2 regions of the Dickeya chrysanthemi NCPPB 402 genome follow, and region 2 is predicted to be linked to the other one. Evidence: predicted binding sites of a transcription regulator. Region 2 holds the regulator's gene; the other holds the start of a gene.
The links. The regulator CRP, encoded in region 2, controls carbon source genes, mostly activating them, when cyclic AMP is high. The targets are predictions, from matches to a motif close to ATGTGANNNNNNTCACAT.

Region 1 (12,210 bases), 930 kb from region 2:
AATTATTGGGGGTATATCAGGTCATGTTTTGTAAATTAAAAAAATGACGTAAGCGGAGATAAAAAATAAACGCTACGACACCGTATATACCCAAAATAATTCGAGTTGCAGGAAGGCGGCAAGAGAGAGAATCCCGATGAGCTTACTCAGGTAAGTGATTCGGGTGAACGAACGCAGCCAACGCACCTGCAACTTGAAGTATGACGGGTATAAGCACCTAAATATAATAATGTGTGGCCGAGAAAGTAAATGTTTATTTATTGACAAAACGGGTAATAAACATTTTTTATCTCAATAATTTTACCGCTTATTATCAATATCGAAGAGCAGCGCTGAGCGTATCCGTCATGTTGCTGTCATGACTTTTTGGTTATGCTTTGATGACAGACAGGGATTGACGCAGGAGAAAAGTACGGTATGGATTTACTCGGTTTTGAACAGGCTCTTAGTCAATACGTGGCCCGACATCTGGCGGACTCCGTGGATAGCGCGCATGACCATCATCATCTGGTGCGGGTGGCGAATAGCGCCCGGCGAATCCAGCAGCAGGAAGGCGGCGATTTGCGGGTGATTATCGCCGCGGCGTACCTGCATGACATCGTGCTGGTTCCGAAGAATCATCCTGATCGTAGCCGGGCGTCGCGTATGGCGGCGCAAGAGGCTGTGCGTATTCTGTCGCAGGATTTTCCCGACTTTCCCCACTCGCTGCATCCGGCGCTGTGTCATGCCGTCGAGGCGCACAGTTTTAGCGCCGGTATAACCGCGCAAACGCTGGAAGCGAAAATCGTACAGGATGCCGATCGGCTCGACTCGCTGGGTGCGTTAGGGTTGGCGCGGGTGTTTTATGTCGCGGGCATGATGGGTCGCTCGTTGTTTGATCCGCAGGATTTGTTTGCCTGCGAGCGTGAGCCGGATGATCGTCTCTACACGCTGGATCATTTTCGCATCAAGCTGATGAAATTGCCGGAAACCATGAACACGGCAGAGGGCAAACGTATCGCTGAAGCCAACGCGTCCTGGCTGGTGGATTTTCTTGCCAAGTTGTCCGGGGAAGTCGGTGGCGATCCGACGCGGCTGGATCCGCAGGTTCGGGAGTACTTTAGCGCCTGGCATCCCTGGTTGGCCTGATACGGTTGCGGGTAATCCCGGCGTCTTTTTTCTGTCTCTGTGATGCAACGCGGCGGCGATGTAACGTAGAGCGGCAGGGATCACGTCATATTATGTCAAATCATGCTATCGATAAGCGAAACTATTCAGTCAGAGGGATGGATGGATGGGCGCGCTGTCGCATGGTGATGATAAACCCACAGGCAACCAAAGCCTGCTGCGGGGATTTTTGCTGCTGGAAATTTTAAGCAATTACCCTAACGGTTGCCCGCTGGCGCATTTGGCCGGGCTGGCCCAGCTTAATAAAAGCACGGTGCATCGCCTGCTACAGGGGTTGCAGGCATGTGGCTACGTGACCCCGGCGCCGGCGGCGGGCAGTTATCGTTTAACCACCCGATTTATTGCCGTTGGGCAGACGTCGCTGGCGCCGCCCGCGGTGCTTCGGTTGATTGCGCCGTCTTTGCAGGCGTTGAATGCAGTGACCGGGGAAACCGTCAATTTCTCCAGGCGCGACGGTGATTACGGCATTCTGATCCACAAGTTGGAACCGACTATCGGTATGTTGCGCACCCGTGCTTATCTGGGGCAGCAGATGACGTTATTCAGCTCGGCGATGGGGAAACTGTTTCTGGCCGACGACAGTGAAGAGGCGTTCTTTTCGTACTGGGGCCGCCATTACCCGCACATCCGTAAACTGACCCCTTATACCATTACCGACCCTGGACACATGAAGCGGGAACTGGAAGATGTTCGTCAGCGTGGGGTGGCGTTTGATCGGGAAGAGCATGAGGTTGGCGTCTCTTGCATCGCCGCCCCGGTATTTGATGCGCGTCAGCGGGTGAAGTACGCCATTTCATTATCGCTCTCTTCGGTCAAGCTCTGCCAAATCGACGAAGATACCTTGTTGACGCCATTACGTCAGACGGCGGAAGCACTCTCTCAGGCGTTGAAAACCCTGCCTAATGACGAGTGAATATTCTCATGCCTTGTGGCAGAGCATAACGGAACACACCGGGTAAAACAGGGTGAGATAAAGACGGGCCGTCATGTGACGGCCCGTTTGTTTACGTCAGTTAAGACGGAATGCGGATTGCTGATGTGCTAACTGTTGAGGTGCTAACTGGAAGAAACGAACCGAGTCGCGCAACTGCTCGCCCTGTTCCGTCATGGACTGGGCGGCGGTGGCGGCTTGCTCAACCAACGCGGCGTTCTGCTGCGTCACGCGGTCCATCTGGTCGATGGCGACGCTGATTTCCTTAATCCCCTGATGCTGCTCGTTGGACGCCATCGAGATTTCCGCCACGATATCCGTCACCTTGGTGACCGACGAGACGATCTCTTCCATCGCCTGGCTGGCGGTATCGGCATGACGTGAACCATCGGTAATTTTTTCTACCGTGCCTTCGATCAGCGTTTTGATCTCTTTGGCGGCGTTGGCGCTCTTCTGCGCCAGATTACGCACTTCTCCGGCGACGACGGCGAATCCTTTGCCTTGCTCACCGGCACGGGCCGCTTCCACGGCGGCATTGAGCGCCAGAATGTTGGTCTGGAAAGCGATGCCTTCAATCACCGAAATGATATCGACGATCTTCTGCGAACTGTCGGAGATTTCATGCATACGCTTGAGCATGTCGTCTACCACGTTACCGCCGTGCACAGCCGTTTGCGACGTCTGGCGCGCCAGTTCGCTCGCCTGATGGGCGTTGTCGGCATTACGTTTTACGGTTTCGGTAATCTGCTGCATGTTGGACGATGTTTGCACCAGTGACGCGGCCTGCTCTTCGGTGCGTTGCGACAGGTCGCTGTTGCCTTGGGCTATCTCGCTGGCCGCCAGTGAGATGGATTCGCTGCCGTTTACGATAGCGTGAATGATAGCCGCCAGCTTTTCATTCATGTTTTTTATCGTTGCCAGCAAGCTCTGGGTATCGCCCGCACGCAGATTGATCAGGGTGTTGAGGTTGCCGGCGGCAATCTGGTTCATGATGTCGACGGCATACGCCGGCTCACCACCCAACTGGTGGGACAGGTTACGGGCGATCAGCGTAGCGATAACGCCGGTTGCGATCATCGCCAGCAGTAACAAGCCGACCAGGGTATAAAATGCGCTGCGATACCCCTCATCCGATGCGGCCGCCGCCTGATCGCCGCTGGCGATTTCCATCTCCACCAGTTTCGCCAGATCTTTCATCAATTGGGAACGGTACTTAGAGGAAACTGCACCGCTAATTTTACTGGCTTCGTCCAGTTTTGCCGCGTTGACCGCCTCAATGACTTTGGCGTTCACATCGACGAAATTCTTAAAGTTGTCGGTTATCTGGCTGAATAAGGCTTGTTTATCCTGCGTGTCGTTTTTCACCAATTTGGCGTAATTTGCCTGCGCGGTTAAAAATATATCCTGATTCTGCAACAGTTCCTTGCGGTGGCCTTCTCGTTCATCCGGTGTTTGTGAGGAGATGTATTGAATTTGCTGCAGACGCAATTCGGACAAGACGCCGCGCATCTCCAGCGTGTAGCGCACCCCCGGCAGGCGATTGTCGCGATAATCTTTGATGCGCTCGTTGTTGGCGCCGAGTTGATAAATAGAGACTGCGCCAATAAATAGCATCATAACGATCAGTATGGAAAATCCGAACAGCAGCTTGGAAAAGACAGTTAATTGCGAGAATTTTTTCATCATGGTGTTCTTGGCAAGGGAAAGTATCTTTAATTAACGGCATGGTAATTCAAAAATTTATTCCCTTCATAGGGGCAAGTCGTCATTTTGATGAATTGTTTTTTATTTTTGGAACAGCGGTTTTGTGACGATAGTGTGTGACTTTTTACTGTTTCTGTGAATAAAGAAAATGTCAGCGGGGTGAGATAATTAAAAAAGAAACGATTCGTTAACGATGCGATTTCATAAAAATAATCATCGCAGGGTGATGAGCGTTAATTATCGCGGCGGTTGTGCCTGAATGTGGTTGTGTTCCGCATCATGGCGGGACACAACCTGTATACCCGTCATACTTCAAGTTGCAGATGTGTTGGCTTTATTACTCGGCCCCTCCCTGGGCCTCGCCCTTTCAGGGCCGCAGCCAGCTGCGTTCAAATCTGCTCCCGGCAGATTTGTCGCTCACCCCAGTCACTTACTTGAGTAAGCTCCTGGGGGTTCACTCAGTTGCCGTCTTCCTGCAACTCGAATTATTTTGGGTATATATTATGCCAGATGAAAAACCTCTTTCAGTTCGGCGCTGACCGGGCTGTTATCCGGATTGGCGGGCATCACCTCTTTCATGTATTTCCACCAGCGCTGGCAGGCATCGGTCTGGGCGATGGCATTCCAGCGTGTTTCCGATTCGATTTCCACATACGCGAATAACAGGTTGCGCGTCGGGTCGAGGAATATGCTGTAACTGTGCGCGCCGTGTGCTTTTAATTCCGCTTCCAGCTCAGGCCAGATCGGGTTGTGGCGACGCTGATATTCGTCGTGACTCTCAGGAAAAACCTGCATTACCAATGCTTTTCTCAACATGTTTGTCATCCTGTGGCGCATCATCGGGCACAACAACGCGCGTTTATACCCGTCATACTTCAAGTTGCAGGTGTGTTGGCTTTATTACTCGGCCCATCCCTGGGCCTCGCCCTTTCAGGGCCGCAGCCAACTGCGTTCAAATCTGCTCCCGGCAGATTTGTCGCTCACCCCAGTCACTTACTTGAGTAAGCGCCTGGGGGTTCACTCAGTTGCCGCGTTACAAGGCTCTAATGAGCCTTGCCCTAAAGGGCCAACGCGTTGCGTTGTTCAAAACGCAGCGCGTTTTGTCCTGCAACTCGAATTATTTGGGGTATATACCCAGCGGGAAACATCCTTGAGTCCCATGCCGACAGCGTGCGACAACCCGGTTTCACCTGTCATCACCATTACTGTTGAGCCCGGCGGTCGCTGCTGCCGGCATGGTATTCTGCGGGGCGGCGTGCCTATCCGTTATGGCGCGCTATCGCCAATGCCTTACGCCGCCGATTATCCGGCATGGTGTAAGGCGGCGGCCATCGGTGTAACCCCAAAGCGCTGGCCGAGTGCGATCAGTTCCTCGGTCGAGATGGTCTGTTTTTTCCCGCCCATCGAGCGCACTTTGACCATCACTTCCGCCGATTTCTCCGCGGTGTCGATCAGGCCGAAGGCATCATCCAGCGAGGGGCCGGTGCCGAAAATACCGTGGAACGGCCACAAGACCAGCGAGTGGTGTTGCATTTGTTCGGCCGTCGCATCGCCGATGGCATCCGTACCCGGCACCATCCACGGGACGATCCCTACGCCGTCCGGGAATACGACCAGGCATTCGGTACTGCCTTCCCACAGTTCACGGGTGAAGGCGGCGCTGTTCAGTTCCAGCACATAGCTCAGCGCGATCAGGTTGGTGGCGTGGCAATGCATGATCACCCGATCCCGCCCGCCGCTGACCTTCATACGCACGATGTGCGACTGGAAATGGGCCGCCAGCTCCGAGGTCGGCAGGCCGCCGTGGGTCAGCCCCCAGAAAATACGGTAACCGCGGCCGTCGGCATCCACCTGCAACAGCACCAGATTGTCCGTCGGGTCCAGTTGTACGTTACGGAAGAACTTGCCGGACCCGGTGACGATAAACCAGCAGCCTGCCAATTCCGGCATGGGCTGAGACAGCGCTTCATGGCGCGGTTGCGGATAGAAATCGCTTTCAAACGGCGTCACGTCGTCTGTGGTCAGGCGCAGGCTGATGTTGCCGCCGTTGCGCTCATCCCAGCCTTTAAGCCACATATCGCTGGTGGCTTTGATCATTCCCTGTACAAACCAGGAGGAGAGAATTGATTGCATGATGAATCCTTAAACGTTGACAGATTAACGCTGACAGAGAACGGTGTTTTCGTAGTGACGAACGGATTGCAGCCAGTCGCTGCCGGGCGTGACGTCATGCTGCTGGCAGTAGTGTTCCCATACCGCCTGCCACGGCAGCGATTTCTGCTCTTCCAGCAGCGCCAGCCGGGCGGTGTAGTCGCCGTTTTGTTCCAGCGTGCGCAGGGTTTCGGTTGGTTCCAGCAGTGCGCGCAGCAACGCTTTTTTCATGTTGCGGGTGCCGATAACCCAGGCGGCGATACGGTTGATGGAGGCGTCGAAGAAGTCCAGCCCGATGTGTACCCGATCAAACAGGTTATGACGCACGATTTCATGGGCGATGGCCTGAGTTTCGTCATCCAGCAACACCACATGGTCGCTGTCCCAGCGTACCGGGCGGCTAACGTGCAGCAACAGGCGCGGCACAAACAGGCTAGCGCTGGAGATCTTGTCGGAAATCACTTCGGTGGGATGGAAGTGGCCGGCATCCAGACAGAGCGCCGTCTGGCGACTGGTGGCGTACCCCATGTAAAACTCGCCGGAACCGACGGTAAAACTTTCCGCGCCTAATCCGAACAGTTTGCTCTCTACGGCATCGATATGGTGGGCCGGATCCAGTTTTTCGGCGATCACTTCGTCCAGTGACGCCAGCAACCGCTGACGAAACGCCAGCCGATCGACGGTCAGGTCTTTCATGCCGTCCGGGATCCAGATATTCATGACCGAGGCGGTGCCTAACTCACGACCAAACCAGGCGGAAATACGGCGGCTGGCCTGGCAATGTTCAATCCAGAAACGACGCACGTTTTCATCCGGATGCGACAAGGTAAAGCCGTCGCTGCTGAGCGGATGCGAAAAACAGGTTGGGTTAAAATCCAGTCCCAGTTGGTGTTCTTTGGCCCACGCTACCCAATTGCTGAAGTGCTGTGGTTCGATGGCATTACGCGCTACCGGCGTTGCTGATTCCAGATAGATGGCGTGCAGATTGAGGCGTTTCGGGCCGGGGATTTGGCGAAATGCCTGCTCCAGGTCGGCGCGTAATTCGGTGGCGTTGCGCGCTTTGCCGGGATAATTGCCGGTCGCCTGAATACCGCCGGTCAACGCACCGCTGCCGTGTTCAAAACCGGCCACATCATCGCCCTGCCAGCAGTGGATGGAGACCGGAATTTGATCGAGCTGGCGCAGTGCGGCATCCACATCGATATTCAGTCGGGCATAACGTTCTCTGGCCAGACGCCAGGCGGTTTCTATCGCGGTATTCATACGGTGAGCTCCTCGTTAATCTGACACAGCGCCTGAAAGCGGCGCCAGTGATCAGCAAAATCACAATTCTGTCGGGGGACGAAAGTTTGCAGCGGTATGTTGTCGGTCAGCAGACGGCGGAAGGCTTCCTGGTCCGCCACGGCGCCCTCTGCTATCAGCTGGCAGCCGATATTACCGAGGGTGGAGGCTTCAACCGGGCCGGCCAGCACCGGCACCTGGCAGACGTCTGCACACAGTTGGTTCAGCAGGCTGTTGCGGCTGCCGCCGCCGACCACATGTAAATGGCGTAACGGCGCGCCGCGCAGCACACCCAGCGTCAGCAAGCCCTGACGGTAAGACAGCGCCAGGCTATCCAGAATGCAGCGCACCAGCGCCGCGGTGCCAACGGGTTGCGGCTGGCCGTGTTCACGGCAGAGTTCGAGCAGGGCGTCGCTCATGGAGGGCGGATTAATCAGCCGCTCGTCGTTCGGGTTAATCAGGCTGACAAACCCCGGCTGCGCGGCGGCCTCATCAAGCAACGCCGGCAGATCCGTGACTTGCTGCTCCTGACAGACCCGCTGCAACAGCCAGAGCCCCATAATATTTTTCAGTACCCGGTAGCGGCCGCCGACGCCGCCTTCATTGGTGATGTTGGCGGCCAGCGCTGCCGGGCCGGTCAGCGGTTCGCGGCTTTCTATGCCTATCAGCGACCAGGTGCCGGAGCTGAGATAAGCGCTGTCTGCATCGGTCAGCGGGGCGGCGACGACCGCACTGGCGGTATCATGCGTGGCGACGGTCACGACCGGTACGGCACGACCGCTGGGCGCCACCCAGTCACCGACTCGCTGGCCCGGCTGATGCGGCGTAGCGAGCCAGTTGGGCGGCACGCCGAGATAATCCAGCAGGCCGTGGTCCCAGTCGCCGCTGTGTAGATTCAGTAATTGCGTGGTACTGGCGTTGGTGTATTCGCACGCCATTTGGCCGGTCAACCGGTAGTGGAAATAGTCCGGGATCATCAACAAATGGGCTATCTGCCCCCAGACCTCCGGTTCTTGCCGGCGCAGTGCCCGCAGTTGGTAGAGGGTGTTGAACGGCAAAAACTGAATGCCGGTTTGTCGGTAAAGGCGTTCGCGGCCCAGTTCGGCGATAACCTGCGCCATCTGACCGTCGGTACGATGGTCACGGTACGAGTAGCTTAGGCCCAGCCGGTTACCCTGCCGGTCCAGCGGCACCATGTCTACTCCCCAGCTATCGATGCCGATGCTGACCGGGTGAATGCCGCGAGCATCGACGACCTCAAGCCCGTGTCTAATCTGGCTCTCCAGCTCGTCCAGATCCCACAGGTGATGCCCCTGCCACTGCCGTAGCGGGTTACTGAAACGGTGAATTTCCTCCAGCGCCAACTGGCGGGTTTCGGTCTCCAGCGACGCCAGCATCACTCGTCCGCTGGATGCGCCAAGATCGACTGCCACATAATACCTGACCGCCATTGCCGTTCTCTCCGTGGTAATTAGGGTGTGTTGGTGACGATAGTCGGCAGTGTAGGAAAGTTGGGGCGGCGGTACCTTTGGGTGAGTGCCATCTGAAAAATGGGGTTGGCAAAATGGCAAAGTTGACTGTGAAGCAGTTCACGATTTGTGGAGATAGTCGCTGGATAAGCGCCTTGGCGACGGCGGCAAATGCTTGTGATCCTAACCACATTTCAGTGATTTAACGGCTGGATCTTGAAAAAATAACCTCGCGGCGGCAATGTCGCGGCGCTATTTTAAGGCGCAGGGGCTTCCCTTCTGATTACTATCCTGACAGGCGGATCAGTCAGGCGGAAGGGGGAAAGACGACATGACACAACTTCATGGCGAAGAGTTTTTTGCTTCACAGGCGGCGACGGTAGCCGTGGAACCCCGGATGCCGCAGGGCGCATTTCCCGAACATTATCATGACTTCTGGGAAATCGTGCTGGTGGAACAAGGCGCCGGTGTGCACGTGTTCAACGATCAACCCTTCGCGTTATGCAGCGGGGCGGTGTTTTTCGTACGGGACAACGATCGTCATCTGTTTGAGCAGGTGGAAGAGCTGCATCTGACCAATGTGTTGTATCGGTCGCCGCGCGGTTTCCGCTTTTTGTCGGATATTGCGCCGTTTCTGCCGTATGGCGCGAATGGCGAGTGGCTGGGGCAATGGCAGTTGAATGCCGCGACTCAGCAACAAGTCAAACAGCTGATTTTGCAACTGGCGGCGCTGGCGCATCGCGACCGACCGGAAGATATCGCAACCAGCGAAAGCCTGTTCCTGCAGATCCTGGTTCTGTTGCGGCAAAAGAGTTTCCAGACGCAGGGCGACGGCAGTGAACTCCTGGGGATTCAGGCGTTGCTGGGCTGGTTGCAGCATAACTATTGCGAAGAGGTGGATTGGGAAACGCTGGCGGATCGTTTTTCATTGTCGTTGCGTACGTTGCACCGGCAGGTGAAGCAGCGCACCGGTATGACGCCGCAACGCTATCTGAACCGTTTGCGTTTACTGGAAGCGCGGCGTCGGTTGCAGCACAGCGATGACTCGATTACCACCATCGCCCATGATTGCGGTTTCAGTGACAGTAATCACTTCTCCACCCAGTTCCGCAAAGCCTTTTCGCTGGCCCCTAAAGCGTTGCGCCATCAGGCGCTGTGTGAGGACTAAGAGCCTATCCCATTAGGCGTTATTGGCGCAGCCAGTTTGGGCACAGACAGCGCGCAGAACCCGGAGCGTACACGTAGTACGTGAGGATTTCGAGCACTGCCCAGGGCCAAAATGGCAAGTGAAATAGCCCTACTGGGATAGGCTCTAACGTGACAGGGGCGACAGGCTGTGCCATCCCGCGGGTTGAAGTTACGAACGGAAGATTACTTTCTTACCGATAAAAACACGGTCACGGTGGCGGAGCGCAGCCCGCAGCCGGCGTTTCCGTTGCATCATCACGATTTCGACGAGCTGGTGATTGTCTGGCGCGGCAATGGTCTGCACCTGTGGAATGACGTGCCTTACCGCATCACCTGCGGCGATCTGTTTTATGTCTCCGCCCGCGATCGTCACAGCTACGAATCGGTGCATGATTTGGAGCTGGACAACATCCTCTATATCCGAGATCGCCTGACGCTGCCTACCGACTGGCAAAACCTGTTGCCCGGCGGCGAGGTGCCGCAGCAGCAGCGTTACTGGCGTCTGGCGACCCACAGCATGGATACGCTGCGCGACAAAGTGGAAAATCTGGCGCAAGAGTGCATGAAGTCGGACCCGCTGTCGCTACAGCTCAGCGAAGTGCTGCTGTTGCAGATTGCGCTGCTGGCGCTGCGTTATCGCTACGCGCCGGAAAGCACCCAACTGGCGGATGCCCAGCAACTGGACCTATTGATGAATGCGCTACGCGCCAGTATCGCCCGGCCGTTTCGGCTGGAGGATTTCTGCCAGTTGCACGGCCTCAGTATGCGTAGCCTGCGTAGTCGCTTCAAACAACAGACCGGCATGAGCGTAGCGCAGTATTTGCGTCAGTTGCGGCTGTGTCGGGCGATGGAATTACTGCGCCACAACCGGCAAACCATCAGTGAAGTGGCGGCCGAATGCGGTTTTGACGACAGCAATTATTTTTCCGTGGTATTCCATCAGGCGTTCGGCGTTACCCCCAGCGGTTACCGGCAGCGTTTTCAGGCCGGCGGCAAGGTGTGAAGGTAGGGGGGAGGTTATTATTATTTCGATAAAGGCTGACGTGTTGAACGCGAGGTGCGGTAATAACGCCAGAGTTTTATGATCGCTACATAAGCGAGCGTAGCGGCGATCAGATCGATAATTGACATCACCGTGATGTAGAACAATTCAGGGTCTTTCCAGCCCACGTTTTCTGATAGTGTTACTAACAGATCGGTTTATTTCCGAGTCAGTGGGACAGGGTAAGTATGGACATAGCGAATAGCCAGAAGGAATAAAGCAATAAATAGGAGTTTCTTTAGAGTATAATGGAAGATTTTTTTAGATTTAATAGTCATCTTGATGATGTTGTTAAATAATGTGGTTTTAATAAAAATCATAAATTTCCATCAATTTTTGTTTTGTTATTATATCGTTGCCATGTTTTCATGATTAAGATATAGGCCGCTATTGTGGTTATCAGCTCAATAATCAACATGGACGAGATATAAAGATCTTCTGGATCACGAATACCTAATGCGGCAGACAACTTGAAAAGCAGCGTAACCTGCTCTTTGGGCATAGGGATCGGGTAAGTGTGCACATAACGTACCGAGAGAAAAAATAAGACAATAAATAGTAGAGTTTTTATCATCCTGTGAATAAACGTGGTCATCGGCAATTTTTTATTTTCTGATGAATATTTCATCGATTGATAGTATTTCCATGCTCTTATACTTAACCCGTATAGCGCTACGGTGAGCATCATATTAATCATTAACACCGCCAGCAGATAGAACCATTCCGGATCGCTAAATCCCAGATAGTTGGCAACGGTGACAAGCTGATCGGTCATGCTGCGGGTAAAGATTATCGGGTAGGGATGAATATACCGTAGTGATAGGTAATAAAGGACGAAAAATAACAACGTCTTAAATACTCTACGGGCAAGTGTTGCCATGAGCTACCACCTCGATGATTCCATAAGCCTCAAGACCTGTATTATGTATGGATTGTTTTTTTGTCCTTAACAAGGCAGCCCGAATAGTAGCAAAATCAGAGTAATGCCGTAGAGTTATGCATCCAAGAGATATTCCACGACCACCAACAGGATGTAATCGGAAATTTACTCTTCTTACTCCATTAATCCAAGTATAATCATCGATTTGGCCATCATGACGGTATAAACCAAACCACTCACTATGATTTGACGGAGTACCGGTAATAGTATTCCATTGGTCTTTGAGCCATGTCCACGATTGAGAGCGGATACCTCCGGTTGGCCTATCAACTATCCAGTATCGCCCTTCGGGAATCGGGCCTGCTTCAGGTACGGCTGTACATCCTCCTCGGTTACG
Region 2 (12,210 bases):
GAGCGGGAAATTGTTTTGCTCGCACAGGTGACGGAGCTGGTAAGTTTCGCTATCACTCCACGCCAGCCGCTGCAATTTTTCGTCTGATTCATCGACTGAAATTTCGATGAAGTCAAAACCCAGTTCTTTGGCGACCAGAATCTTCTTTTCCCACGTCAGTGCGGCGGGTAACGCCTTTTCGTAGAGCCCGAGGCGAAAGGGCTTGTCAAAGTTATGCATGATGCTCGCTTCTTGCTGTTATGCCCGACTGTACGTGCCGCAAGGCCATGAATGTCCACATGGCCTGCGGCAGGGATGTGCTTTACAGGAAAGACTTGTAGGGCAACTCCGGTTCATCGACGAAGATGTCGTCAAAGCCGCGTGGGTGCTGGTAGTGCAGCTTGTTTTTATCGGTCGGGAAGGTGTATTTGCCGCCAACCTGCCAGAAGAACGGGCGGAAGCCGTAACCAAGCCGGTCTTTCTTCATATTCCACAACACTTCGATTTCACGCGGGTCGCTCTGGAAGTTGGCCCAAATATCGTGATGGAACGGGATGACCACCTGGGCGTTGAGCGATTCGCCGGCGCGCAGAATGTCCGATGAGGTCATTTTGTCGGTCACGCCACGCGGGTTCTCGCCGTAGGAAAGCAAGGCGACGTCGATCTGATAGTCGTTGCCGTGTTTGGCGTAGTAGTTGGAGTAGTGAGAATCGCCGGAGTGATACAGGTTACCGCCGGAGGTTTTGACCAGATAGTTGACGGCCCGATCGTCCATGCCATCAAGAATGCTCTTGTCTTTTGACGATACGCCGGCCGGCAGCGTCACCAGCGCGGTGCGGTCAAACGCATCCAGAACCTGAATCACGATGTCGCCGACCGGAATCTCATCGCCGACTCGCGCCACGATGCAGCGTTCAGCCGGGACGCCCCAGCGTTGCCAGAGTTCTACGCAGGCTTTGGGGCCGATGAATTTCACGTGGGAACCGCAGTTTTTCAATACGGCGGCCGCTACATTGACATCGATGTGATCGGCATGGTCGTGAGTCGCCAGTACCGCGTCGAGCTGTTTGATGCCGAAGGGATCGAGTACGAACGGCGAGGTTCTCAGGTTGGGTTGCAGCTTGCGAACCCCGCCCATGCGCATCATCTGGTGCTGTTTGTTCATATAGGGATTGGCGTGCGTTTTCTTGCCGGTGCCGCACCAGAAATCGATGGAGATATGGGTATTGCCGGCTGATTTCAGCCAAATGCCGGTGCACCCCAACCACCACATGGCAAAGGTATCCTGCTTAACTTCTTCCTGCTCAATCTCTTCGTTTAACCACGAGCCCCATTCAGGGAAGGTGCTCAGTATCCAGGATTCACGGGTGATCTCATCAATCTTGCTCATCGGACGTACCTTTCTGGTTTGGATGCCGCACTGCGCTGGCGAACCCGACAGCGGGTCATCGGATAATGACATGGCGCACATGACTGCGCGTCTATGATTGGTCGTGATTTTTTGTGACTATATCAACGGCTTTTTTGATTATCAATGATTGTCGTGATTATTTTGTGATATGGACAAAACTTTTCCTGTGCGAAACCCGCGGGTTTTTATTTATTATTTTGTTTTATTTGATTTTTTATTTATTGGGTAAGCAGAAAAAAGCGTGCGATATCGCTGGATGACAGGAGAAATCATTCGCAAATGTGAGCTTTTTTCAATCTGAATACCGCAATGAAGAGATTTTTATGCGCAAGACATTCATCACAAAAAATCATTTTTTGATGAAATATGATTGTTTTTGAGTTTATCAGGGCGGGGGCCAATGTTGTCCACCGTCCACGGAATGAAAGCAAGCCATATCTGGACGGGTGGGGACGTAGTCCACTACTCCAATAGCAATCCAATAGCAGTGTCATTGTCCTCATTTTGGACGGAGCAACGTTATGGAAACCCTCTACAGCATTTTTTACATTTTCTACAGCCAGGTGATGACTAAAGCCCCGTTATTGCTGGGGCTGGTAACGTGCATCGGTTATCTGCTGCTCCGGCGTGACGGTACGACGGTGATTAAAGGAACGGTCAAAACCATCGTCGGCTTTATGCTGGTGCAAGTCGGGTCGACCACACTGGTATCCGGTTTCAAGCCGGTGATCGACAAAATCTCCGAGTATCACCACCTGACCGGTTCGGTTATCGACCCTTACACCACCATGATGGCGACCATGGAAACCATGGGGAGCCGTTACTCCTGGGTGGGGTATGCGGTGTTGCTGGCGCTCGGCCTGAATATCCTGCTGGTGGTATTCCGGCGCATCACCGGCATTCGCACCATCATGCTGACCGGCCACATCATGTTTCAGCAGGTGGGGCTGGTGGCGGTGTTCTACGTGGTGATGGGGGCTTCCATGTGGGAAACCATCCTCTATACCGCGGTGATCATGGCGCTTTATTGGGGGATCTCGTCCAACATCATGTTCAAGCCGACCCAGGCTGTGACCGGCGGGGCGGGGTTTTCTATCGGTCACCAGCAGCAGGTGGCTTCCTGGGTAGCAACCAAACTGGCACCCAAACTGGGCGACAAAGAAGACAGCGTTGATCAGCTCAAACTGCCGAAATGGCTACACATTTTCCACGACAGCATTACCGCTACCGCCATTGTGATGACGGTTTTCTTCGGCATCATTCTGTTGTCGTTCGGTCTTGATAACCTGCAGAAAATGGCGGGCTCGACCCACTGGACCATTTATATTCTGGAAACCGGCCTTCGGTTTGCGGTGGCGATTCAGGTGATTGTGGCCGGGGTGCGTATGTTCGTGGCCGAGCTGTCCGAAGCGTTCAAAGGGATCTCCGAGCGCGTCATCCCCAATGCCGTATTGGCGATTGATTGCGCCGCTATTTATGCCTATTCCCCCAACGCGATGGTGTTCGGCTTCATTTGGGGCACGCTGGGACAGTTCCTGGCGGTGATCGGCCTGCTGTTGTTTAACGCATCCATCATGATCATCCCCGGCTTTATTCCGATGTTCTTCTCTAACGCCACCATCGGGGTATTTGCCAACCACTTCGGCGGCTGGCGGGCGGTAATGAAGATCTGTTTCGTTATGGGGATCATTGAAGTATTGGGTTCCGCCTGGGCGATTCAGTTGTTTACCCATAACGGCACCAGTTTTAACGGCTGGATGGGTATGGCGGACTGGGCGTTGGTGTTCCCGGCCATTATGCAGGGGCTGTCGTTCTCATCCCTGTTCTTCTTTGTGTTGCTGGCCGGCGCCGGCGTTTATATGTACTTCGCGTCACGCACCCTGCGTCAGGAAGAAGACCGCGCACAACCTGCCGCCGCCGCCGCTGCTGATGCCGAGCCGGTCGAATCACAACCGGCCATGCCGGCCGACGGACGCGCCGTGCGCATTCTGGCCGTGTGCGGCAACGGGCAGGGCTCTTCCATGATGATGAAAATGAAGATCGGCAAGTTTCTCGAACAACGGGGAGTACCGCACATCATGGACTCCTGCGCCGTGGCAGATTACAAATCCAAACTCTCGACCACCGACATCATCGTCTCGTCCAAACATCTGGCCGGAGAAATGCACCCCGGTGAAGGTAAGTTCGTATTGGGAGTACAAAACATGCTTAATCCGCAGTCGTTTGGCGACGAGTTGCTGGGGCTTATCAAGAAAAATTTTGCCGGTTAACCAATCACGCCTTCCCCTCTGCGAGGGGACAGGCAAGGAGACGCATATGAAATTCAAACAATCGTTAATCGACAATGACTCCGTGCTGCTTCACGCCAGTGCGGCGGACTGGCGCGAGGCCATCAAGCTTGGCACCGATATGCTGATTGCGTCCGGCGCCGTCGAGCCCCGCTATCACGAAGCGATTATCAGCAGTATCGAGAAAATGGGGCCTTATATCGTGATCGCTCCGCAATTCGCCATGCCCCATGCGCGGCCGGAAAACGGCGTCAACCGTACGGCGTTTGCGCTGGTGACGCTCACCGCACCGGTTAAATTCGAGGGAGAAGACGAGCCGGTGGATGTGCTGATCACGCTGGCGGGCAGTACCTCCGATGAGCATATGGAAGGGCTGATGGAAGTGACTCAGGTACTTGAAGACGAGCACAGCGACAGCGGAATCAACCTCGACAAGCTGCGGGCTTGCACCAGCCGGGAAGAGGTGTTCAGCGTCATCGATAAGGCGCTGGCCCAAACGGCATAAGCGGTAACAAGGCGCTCTGTAAGGGGCGCAGGAGAAACAACGATGTATCAGCAACTGAAAGCTATCGTACTGGACGCCAACCTGCTGCTGCCGCGTCACGGTTTAGTGACGCTGACCTGGGGCAATGTGTCGCAGATTGACCGCGAGCTGGGGGTTATCGCCATCAAACCCTCGGGGGTTTCCTACGAGCAGATGACCATCGACGATATCGTGGTGGTGGATATGAATGGGCGAGTGGTGGAAGGGCACCTTAATCCCTCCAGCGATACTGCCACCCATCTGGCACTTTACAGCGCGTTCGGCAATATCGGCGGTATTGTGCACACCCATTCGCGCCACGGCACCATCTGGGCACAGGCCGGTCGGGATATTCCGGCGCTCGGCACCACCCATGCCGATTATTTCTACGGTGATATTCCCTGTACCCGCCCGTTGAGCGAGGGCGAGATAGCCGATGATTATGAAAAAAATACCGGCCTGGTGATCGTGGAAGAATTTCAGCGCCGCGGTCTTGACCCGCTGGCGGTGCCCGGCGCGGTGATTACCGGCCATGCGCCGTTCTGTTGGGGGAAAAATGCGCTGGATGCGGTGCATAATGCACTGGTGCTTGAAGAAGTCGCCGCCATGGCGTTTTCGACCCGGCTGCTTAATGCGGACATTCATATTGATCAGGCGCTTTCTGATAAACACTATTTCAGGAAACACGGTGCCAATGCCTATTACGGCCAGCGCTGAATAGCCCGCACACGTAACATGATGTCATTGCAATAACGGCTTGAAATAAACAGTGGCAATCGGCCACGGGCTGCGCTCGCCCTCAAGTCAGAGATCCCGATATTTTCACGATTGGAAAGGAAATCGCATTATGACCAAACCTATGCTGCAAATTGCCCTTGATTCGACGGATTTGAGTACCGCTGTAGAGATTGCCGAACGTGTCGGCGGCTTTGTCGATATTATCGAAGTCGGGACGATTCTGGCTTTTGCCGAAGGGATGGCGGCGGTGCGTACCCTGCGTGAGCGTCATCCGAACCACATTATCGTTTGCGACATGAAAACCACCGACGGCGGCGCAATTTTGGCGCGCATGGCGTTTTCCGCCGGTGCTAACTGGATCACGGTGTCCGCCGCCGCGCACGTGGCCACTATCGCCGCCTGTAAGAAAGTGGCTGATGAATTCGGCGGGGAGATCCAGATTGAACTGTACGGCAACTGGAATCTGGATGACGCCAGACAGTGGGTTGCGATGGGGATTACCCAGGCCATTTACCACCGTTCCCGCGATGCGGAGCTGGCCGGCGTCAATTGGACTTCCGCCGATCTTGGCAGAATGCGTGCGCTGTCTGAGCTGGGGCTTGAGCTGTCGATTACCGGCGGCATCGTGCCGGAGGATATCCACCTGTTTGACGGCATCAGCGCCAAGGCGTTTATCGCCGGTCGCGCCCTCGCGTCTGAGAGCGGCAAAGCCACCGCAGAGGCGTTGCGTACCGAGATCAACAAGTACTGGTAAGACGCGAACGTGGATGCCAGACAGGTGCGTTAGGATGGTACAACGGTCTGAAACAAGGAGGGCGGCCAGATGGCCGCCCTGTCGGATGAGGGATGGGGATCAGCGCGTACCGTACACCACGATGGTTTTACCGTGGGCGGAGATCAGGTTTTGATCTTCCAGCATCTTCAGGATACGGCCGACGGTTTCGCGGGAACAGCCGACGATCTGGCCGATTTCCTGACGAGTGATCTTGATTTGCATACCGTCCGGGTGCGTCATGGCATCCGGCTGTTTAGCCAGGTTCAGCAAGGTCTGCGCGATACGACCGGTTACGTCGAGGAACGCCAGATTACCGACTTTCTGCGATGTAACTTGCAGGCGACGCGCCATCTGCGATGACAACCGCATCAGAATATCCGGGTTGACTTGAATTAGCTGGCGGAATTTCTTATAGGAAATCTCAGCGACTTCACAGGCGGTTTTCGCCCGCACCCACGCACTGCGTTCCTGCCCATCTTCAAATAAGCCAAGTTCGCCAATAAAATCGCCCTGATTCAGATAAGACAGAATCATTTCCTTGCCTTCTTCATCCTTGATTAGCACGGCAACCGAGCCTTTCACGATGTAGTAAAGCGTCTCTGCTTTTTCACCCTGATGAATAAGGGTGCTCTTCGATGGGTACTTGTGAATGTGGCAATGAGAAAGGAACCATTCGAGAGTCGGGTCTGTTTGCGGTTTGCCGAGAACCATTCGCTGTTATCCTCTGTTTGTAATTCACTGCGCAAATCACAGGGCTCAGAGTTCCCTGTACGGCGTGATAACATAGTTATAATTCAATTCCGTTCTGGCGGAATGACGTCAGGGAATATACTGAGGCTGTCTATACACGTCATATTCAGATTGCGGATGCGTTGGTCTGAATCATTCAGCGCATATCGGATGACGCCAGTAAGCCGGTGGCGGGCCTGACGAAGACTCAACACACGCGGTTACGCTTTTGTTTGTAACACAGGTTGAGTGTAGTGTCTCGTGTTGTCTCGCTTCAGCATGATTAAGCTCTGATTATCAGGCTTTTTTGTACATAAGCGGTGCAAAATTTCAAAAATAATTGATTGAGGACAAATTTATGCAGGCTCGGGTGAAATGGGTTGAAGGGTTGACGTTTCTGGGTGAATCCGCGTCCGGGCATCAACTGCTGATGGACGGCAACGCCGGCGACAAAGCGCCCAGCCCGATGGAAATGGTGCTGATGGCAGCAGGCGGATGCAGCGCCATCGATGTGGTGTCTATTCTGCAAAAAGGCCGTCACGATGTGGTGGATTGCGAGGTTCGCCTGACGTCGGAACGCCGTGAAGAGGCGCCGCGCCTGTTCACCGCCATTAACCTGCATTTTATTGTGACCGGCAAAGGGTTGAGCGATAAAGCCGTGGAGCGCGCGGTATCGCTGTCGGCGGAAAAGTACTGCTCGGTGGCGCTGATGCTGGAAAAAGCGGTTAACGTGACCCACAGCCATGAAGTGATCGCGCTGGACTAATGCGTCTGACTACGGCGGTTTGCTCCTGTTGCCGCCGCATCCTGCAAAGCCGCTACCGTCGGCTATTAATCAATTTTATTGCCTTCGATCAACCGCTGCACCAGCGGCATCATGATTAACTCCATCGCCAGCCCCATTTTGCCGCCCGGCACCACCAGCGTATTGATGTGGGAAATGAATGAGCCTTGCAACATCGCCAGCAGGTAAGGGTAATCAATATGGTCCAGACCCTGAAAGTGGATCACCACGAAACTTTCGTCCATCGAGGGAATGGCTTTGGCGGCGAACGGATTAGAGGTGTCTACCGTCGGCACGCGCTGGAAGTTGATGTGGGTACGGGAAAACTGCGGCGTGATGTAGGTGATGTAATCTTCCATTGAGCGCACGACGGAATCCATCACCGCCTCGCGGGAGTGACCGCGCTCGTTGATATCGCGCACCAGTTTTTGGATCCACTCCAGGTTGACGATCGGCACCACGCCCACCAGCAGGTCGACATGCTGCGCCACATCATGCTGGTCGGTGACCACGCCGCCGTGCAACCCTTCGTAGAACAGCAGGTCGGTCGGTTCCGGCATCGGTTCCCAGGGCGTGAAGGTGCCCGGCACTTGATTGTAGGGAATGGCTTCGTCGTAGGTGTGCAGGTATTTGCGGGTCTGGCCGGTGCCGCTGCGGCCGTATTCAATAAACGTGTGTTCCAGTTGGCTGAAATCGTTCGCTTCCGGCCCGAAATAGCTGATGTGGCGCCCCAGATCCCGCGCCTTGCGGATCGCCATGTCCATTTCCGGCCGGGTATAGCGGTGATAGCTGTCGCCATCCACCAGTGCGGCGCGCAGATTCAGTTGCTGGAAAATTTTGCGAAACGCCAGGCTGGTGGTGGTAGTCCCCGCGCCGCTGGAGCCGGTGACCGCGATAATCGGATGCTGGTGCGACATGGTGTGTAACCTCCGGTGAATGGGGCAATCTCCGGTAATCCGGTAAATAGGGGCAACCCCGGTCAGAGATATCTGAGCATTGTTAGCATGTTTATACCGCGGTGACACGCCAATTTACGTTTTTAACCGATTGATTCAGGGCTAATACCGCTCACCGCTGCTGAGCTGGCGGCGGGGCATGATATTGACGGTTTCATGCAGTTCCGACCATACCAGCACGACCTCGCCGTGTGCCAATTGTTGGCGTACGTCCGCGACTTTTTCGTCGAGCGTGCGCTCCTGCTCGCCGTAGTCGGTGCCTTCGCGCAGGACGAACGATTCAATCAGATTTTGCAGTGTTTCCGGTGCCAGTTCTTGCCAGGGAATGATCATGCGTTCTGCTCCAGATAAGGGGTGAACCAGCTTGGGGATCCGCTGTTCCAGCCACAACTCAGGCTGGTGCCATGTGCCGCCTGCACCGGCGCTTCACTCCAAGCGAGATCGATAAAATCCCCGTCCGGCAGGGGCTGAAAACACGTATTACGATAAGAAGAATGATTCATAAAAAGAGCGCCACGATGAAAAGAGGCCGCGATACCTGTTGCCGCATGGCGAAATACTTGTCTGCATCCTGTCTCGCTGCTAGGTTGAACGTCCCTTCAGTTATAAGGACCGCCGTTTCATGGAGCACGTCAGCCTGTTTCTTTCAATGCTCGGTTTCTTGTGGGTCGCCGCCATTACGCCGGGCCCCAATAATATGCTACTAACCGCCTCCGCCGCCAACTTTGGCGTATTACGCTCTATGTCGTTGATGCTGGGCATCATGATCGGGATGCAGATCATGCTGCTGCTGGTGGCGTTAGGGCTGGGCAGCCTGATCCTGCTTTATCCCTCGCTGCATCTGGCGTTGAAGGTGTTGGGCAGCGCCTATCTGCTGTGGTTGTCGTGGAAAATTGCTACGGCGGCTTATGAAAAACTCGACACGGATAGCGCGCCGCCGAAGCCGATTCCGCTGTATCAGGGCGGTTTGCTGCAATTTCTCAATCCCAAAGCCTGGTTGATGTCGCTGGGCGCCGTCGCGGGGTTCAGCCTGTCTGGCGACGGTTATGTCGGGTCGGTGGTGGCCATCAGCGTGGCGATGGTGTGCGTTAATCTCGTGGCCGGGATTATCTGGCTGGGGTTCGGCGCGATGATCGGCCGTTTGTTGCAAAGCCCGCGCGCCTGGAAGATATTCAATCTCGCCATGGGGTTACTGACGGCGACCTGCGTACTGATGATCTGGCATTAATCATCGTGAAGAGCGTCTGAACAGCGGGCCACCGTATTGCGCCCGCCGTTCAATCAGAATGGTGCTTACCCTTGGGCTTCGGCGTCGCGCAGCAACTGTTCCAGTTGTTCCTGCGCATCCAGCCAGGCCATTTCGGCATTTTCCAGCTCCGTCTTGGTCGCGCTTTGTTTTTGCAAACAGTCGGTCAGTTCATTTTTACGGCTGACGTCATAGAGCGCGCCGTCGGCAAGGCGTTCTTCTACTGTCGTCAGCGCGGCCTGCAGTTTCTCCATCTGTTGTTCCAGTTGGGTAATCTGTTTGCGCACCGGCTGAGTCAACGCGCGTAGCTCGGCATCGCGCCGCTTTTGATCTTTTCTTGATTGCGCACTGTTGGCGGCGTTTTCTTTGGGGGCGGAATCCGCGGCATTATCCTGCTTCTGCGCATCCAGCAACCATTGCTGATAATCCTCCAGATCGCCGTCGAACGGCTCGACCTTGCCGTCGTGCACCAGATAGAGATCGTCGGTGGTGGATCGGATCAGGTGACGATCGTGAGACACCACCACCAGCGCGCCTTCGAAGTCGATCAACGCTTCGGTCAGCGCCTGACGCATGTCGAGATCCAAATGGTTGGTCGGTTCGTCAAGCAGCAACAGGTTAGGGCGCTGCCAGACGATCAGCGCCAGCACCAGACGCGCTTTCTCGCCGCCGGAAAAGCGCTCGGTGGATTCGGTCACCTTGTCGCCCCGGAAGCCGAAACCGCCGAGATAGTCGCGCAACTGTTGTTCGGTCTCCCGTTCCGCCAGCCGGGTTAGGTGCTGCAACGGCGATTCGTCGGGACGCAGAAACTCCAGTTGATGCTGGGCGAAGTAACCGAGGCGCACGCCTTTGGCCAGCCCGATGTCGCCGTTGAACGGTTGAAGTTCGCCCGCCAGCAGTTTGATGAGCGTCGATTTGCCGGCGCCATTGTGACCCAATAACCCGATGCGTGAACCGGGCACCAGATTCAGCTTGATGGAGTCCAGAATCAGGCGGTCGCCGTAGCCGGCGCTGACTTTTTCCATCCGCAACAGCGGATTCGGCAACGCTTGTGGCTCACGAAAACTAAAGCGGAACGGGTTATCGACATGCGCCGGGGCGATAAGCTCCATGCGCTCCAGCATCTTGATGCGGCTCTGCGCCTGTTTGGCTTTACTGGCTTTGGCGCGAAAACGGTCGATGTAGTGTTGCAGATGGGTGACCCGCTCCTGCTGATGCTGATACATGGCCTGTTGCTGGGCCAGACGGGTAGCGCGTTGCTGTTCAAACGAGGTGTAGTTGCCGGTGTACTCGAACAGCGTTTCCTGCTCGATATGCAGGATCCGGTTGGCGATGGGATCAAGGAAATCCCGATCGTGGGAGATCAGCACCAGCGTACCGGGGTAATTCTTCAGCCATTTCTCCAGCCAGATCACTGCATCCAGATCCAGATGGTTGGTGGGTTCGTCGAGCAGCAGCAGGTCGGAACGGCAAATCAGCGCCTGCGCCAGGTTGAGGCGCATACGCCAGCCGCCGGAGAAATCGCTGACGGAACGTTGCAACTGCTCTTGCTGGAAGCCCAGCCCGTTGAGCAGGCTGGCGGCGCGGGACTGTATCGACCAGGCCTGAATCGCGTCCAGTTTACCGTGCAGTGTGGCGATGGCGTGGCCGTCGTTGCGGGCATTCGCCGCGTCCAGATCGGCTTCCAACTGGCGGAATTCGCGGTCTCCGTCTATCACGTAATCAATAGCCGAACGCGCCAGCGCCGGGGTTTCCTGATTGACCCATGCCAGTGCCCAGTTTTGCGGAAAGGTGACGCTGCCGCCGTCGGCGCTGATTTCCCCTTTTAACAGTGACAACAGGGTTGATTTGCCACAGCCGTTTTTACCCACCAGACCGACTTTTTGACCTGGATTGACGGTAGCGGTGGCGTTGTCCAGCAGTACCCGTGTACCGCGTCGAATTTGCAAGGAGGAGAAAACAATCATAACGCGCCAAATGTTCAAATATGTTAAATTAACGATCGGGTATCAGGACTGCCGTGTCCTGTCTATTGCTGTATCGCATGGTAGCCGAAAATACCTGCAATGACGACGCCCTGGAGGGGAATGATGTCGCAGCCACCAAAGATTTTGCTGCTGTTTGCCCATCCGGAATCTCAGGATTCTGTCGCGAATAAGCTGTTATTACACTCCGCCCGGCAGCTTGGGCATGTCACTGTGCACGATCTTTACGCTCACTACCCTGATTTTTTTATCGATATTCATCATGAGCAGCAGTTGCTGCGCGAGCATCAGTTGATCGTGTTTCAGCATCCGCTTTATACCTACAGTTGCCCGGCATTACTGAAAGAGTGGCTGGACAGGGTGTTGACGCGTGGCTTTGCCAACGGGGTAGGCGGCAATGCGCTGACCGGAAAGTACTGGCGTTCGGTGGTGACGACCGGCGAGCAACAAGACGTGTACCGTGCGTCAGGTGTGAATCGTTACACGATGGATGAAGTATTAAGGCCATTTGAAATGACGGCCGCCATGTGTCACATGCACTGGCTGCCGCCGCTGATTATCTATTGGGCGCGGCGATTGCCGCCTGATGTGTTACGGGAGCATGCTAAAGCCTATAGCAACTGGCTGACGTCGCCGTTTCCGCATGGGGAACCCTAAACATGGAAACCTCTTCTCTCTTGAACGCCGGGGTGCTGTTCCTGTTTGTCGCCGTGCTGATGGTGCCGATTGCGGCGCGACTGGGGATTGGCGCGGTGCTGGGGTATTTGCTGGCGGGGATCGCCATCGGCCCGTGGGG

Region 1: rhaS (HTH-type transcriptional activator RhaS) is a predicted target of CRP. The motif match lies at 8,879-8,896, and genes of this name have one in related genera.

Annotation. Positions count from the first base shown of each region.
Region 1 is NZ_CM001974.1:4,083,791-4,096,000, reverse strand. Features, by position in the region: gene DCH402_RS18075 (phosphohydrolase) at 418-1,128, shown strand; gene DCH402_RS18070 (IclR family transcriptional regulator) at 1,274-2,080, shown strand; gene DCH402_RS18065 (methyl-accepting chemotaxis protein) at 2,177-3,781, opposite strand; gene rhaM (L-rhamnose mutarotase) at 4,304-4,618, opposite strand; gene rhaD (rhamnulose-1-phosphate aldolase) at 5,105-5,935, opposite strand; gene DCH402_RS18050 (L-rhamnose isomerase) at 5,960-7,216, opposite strand; gene rhaB (rhamnulokinase) at 7,213-8,685, opposite strand; gene rhaS (HTH-type transcriptional activator RhaS) at 9,035-9,871, shown strand; gene rhaR (HTH-type transcriptional activator RhaR) at 10,040-10,894, shown strand; gene DCH402_RS23205 (hypothetical protein) at 11,250-11,813, opposite strand; gene DCH402_RS21715 (DUF2778 domain-containing protein) at 11,794-12,210, opposite strand, start outside.
Region 2 is NZ_CM001974.1:345,705-357,914, forward strand. Features, by position in the region: gene DCH402_RS01615 (L-ribulose-5-phosphate 3-epimerase) at 1-219, opposite strand, end outside; gene ulaG (L-ascorbate 6-phosphate lactonase) at 302-1,369, opposite strand; gene DCH402_RS01625 (PTS ascorbate-specific subunit IIBC) at 1,912-3,660, shown strand; gene DCH402_RS01630 (PTS sugar transporter subunit IIA) at 3,707-4,183, shown strand; gene DCH402_RS01635 (L-ribulose-5-phosphate 4-epimerase) at 4,226-4,918, shown strand; gene DCH402_RS01640 (3-keto-L-gulonate-6-phosphate decarboxylase UlaD) at 5,049-5,693, shown strand; gene crp (cAMP-activated global transcriptional regulator CRP) at 5,793-6,425, opposite strand; gene DCH402_RS01650 (OsmC family protein) at 6,802-7,209, shown strand; gene DCH402_RS01655 (phosphoribulokinase) at 7,275-8,144, opposite strand; gene DCH402_RS01660 (YheU family protein) at 8,286-8,516, opposite strand; gene DCH402_RS22710 (hypothetical protein) at 8,513-8,686, opposite strand; gene DCH402_RS01665 (LysE family translocator) at 8,806-9,411, shown strand; gene DCH402_RS01670 (ABC transporter ATP-binding protein) at 9,477-11,396, opposite strand; gene kefG (glutathione-regulated potassium-efflux system ancillary protein KefG) at 11,520-12,071, shown strand; gene kefB (glutathione-regulated potassium-efflux system protein KefB) at 12,074-12,210, shown strand, end outside.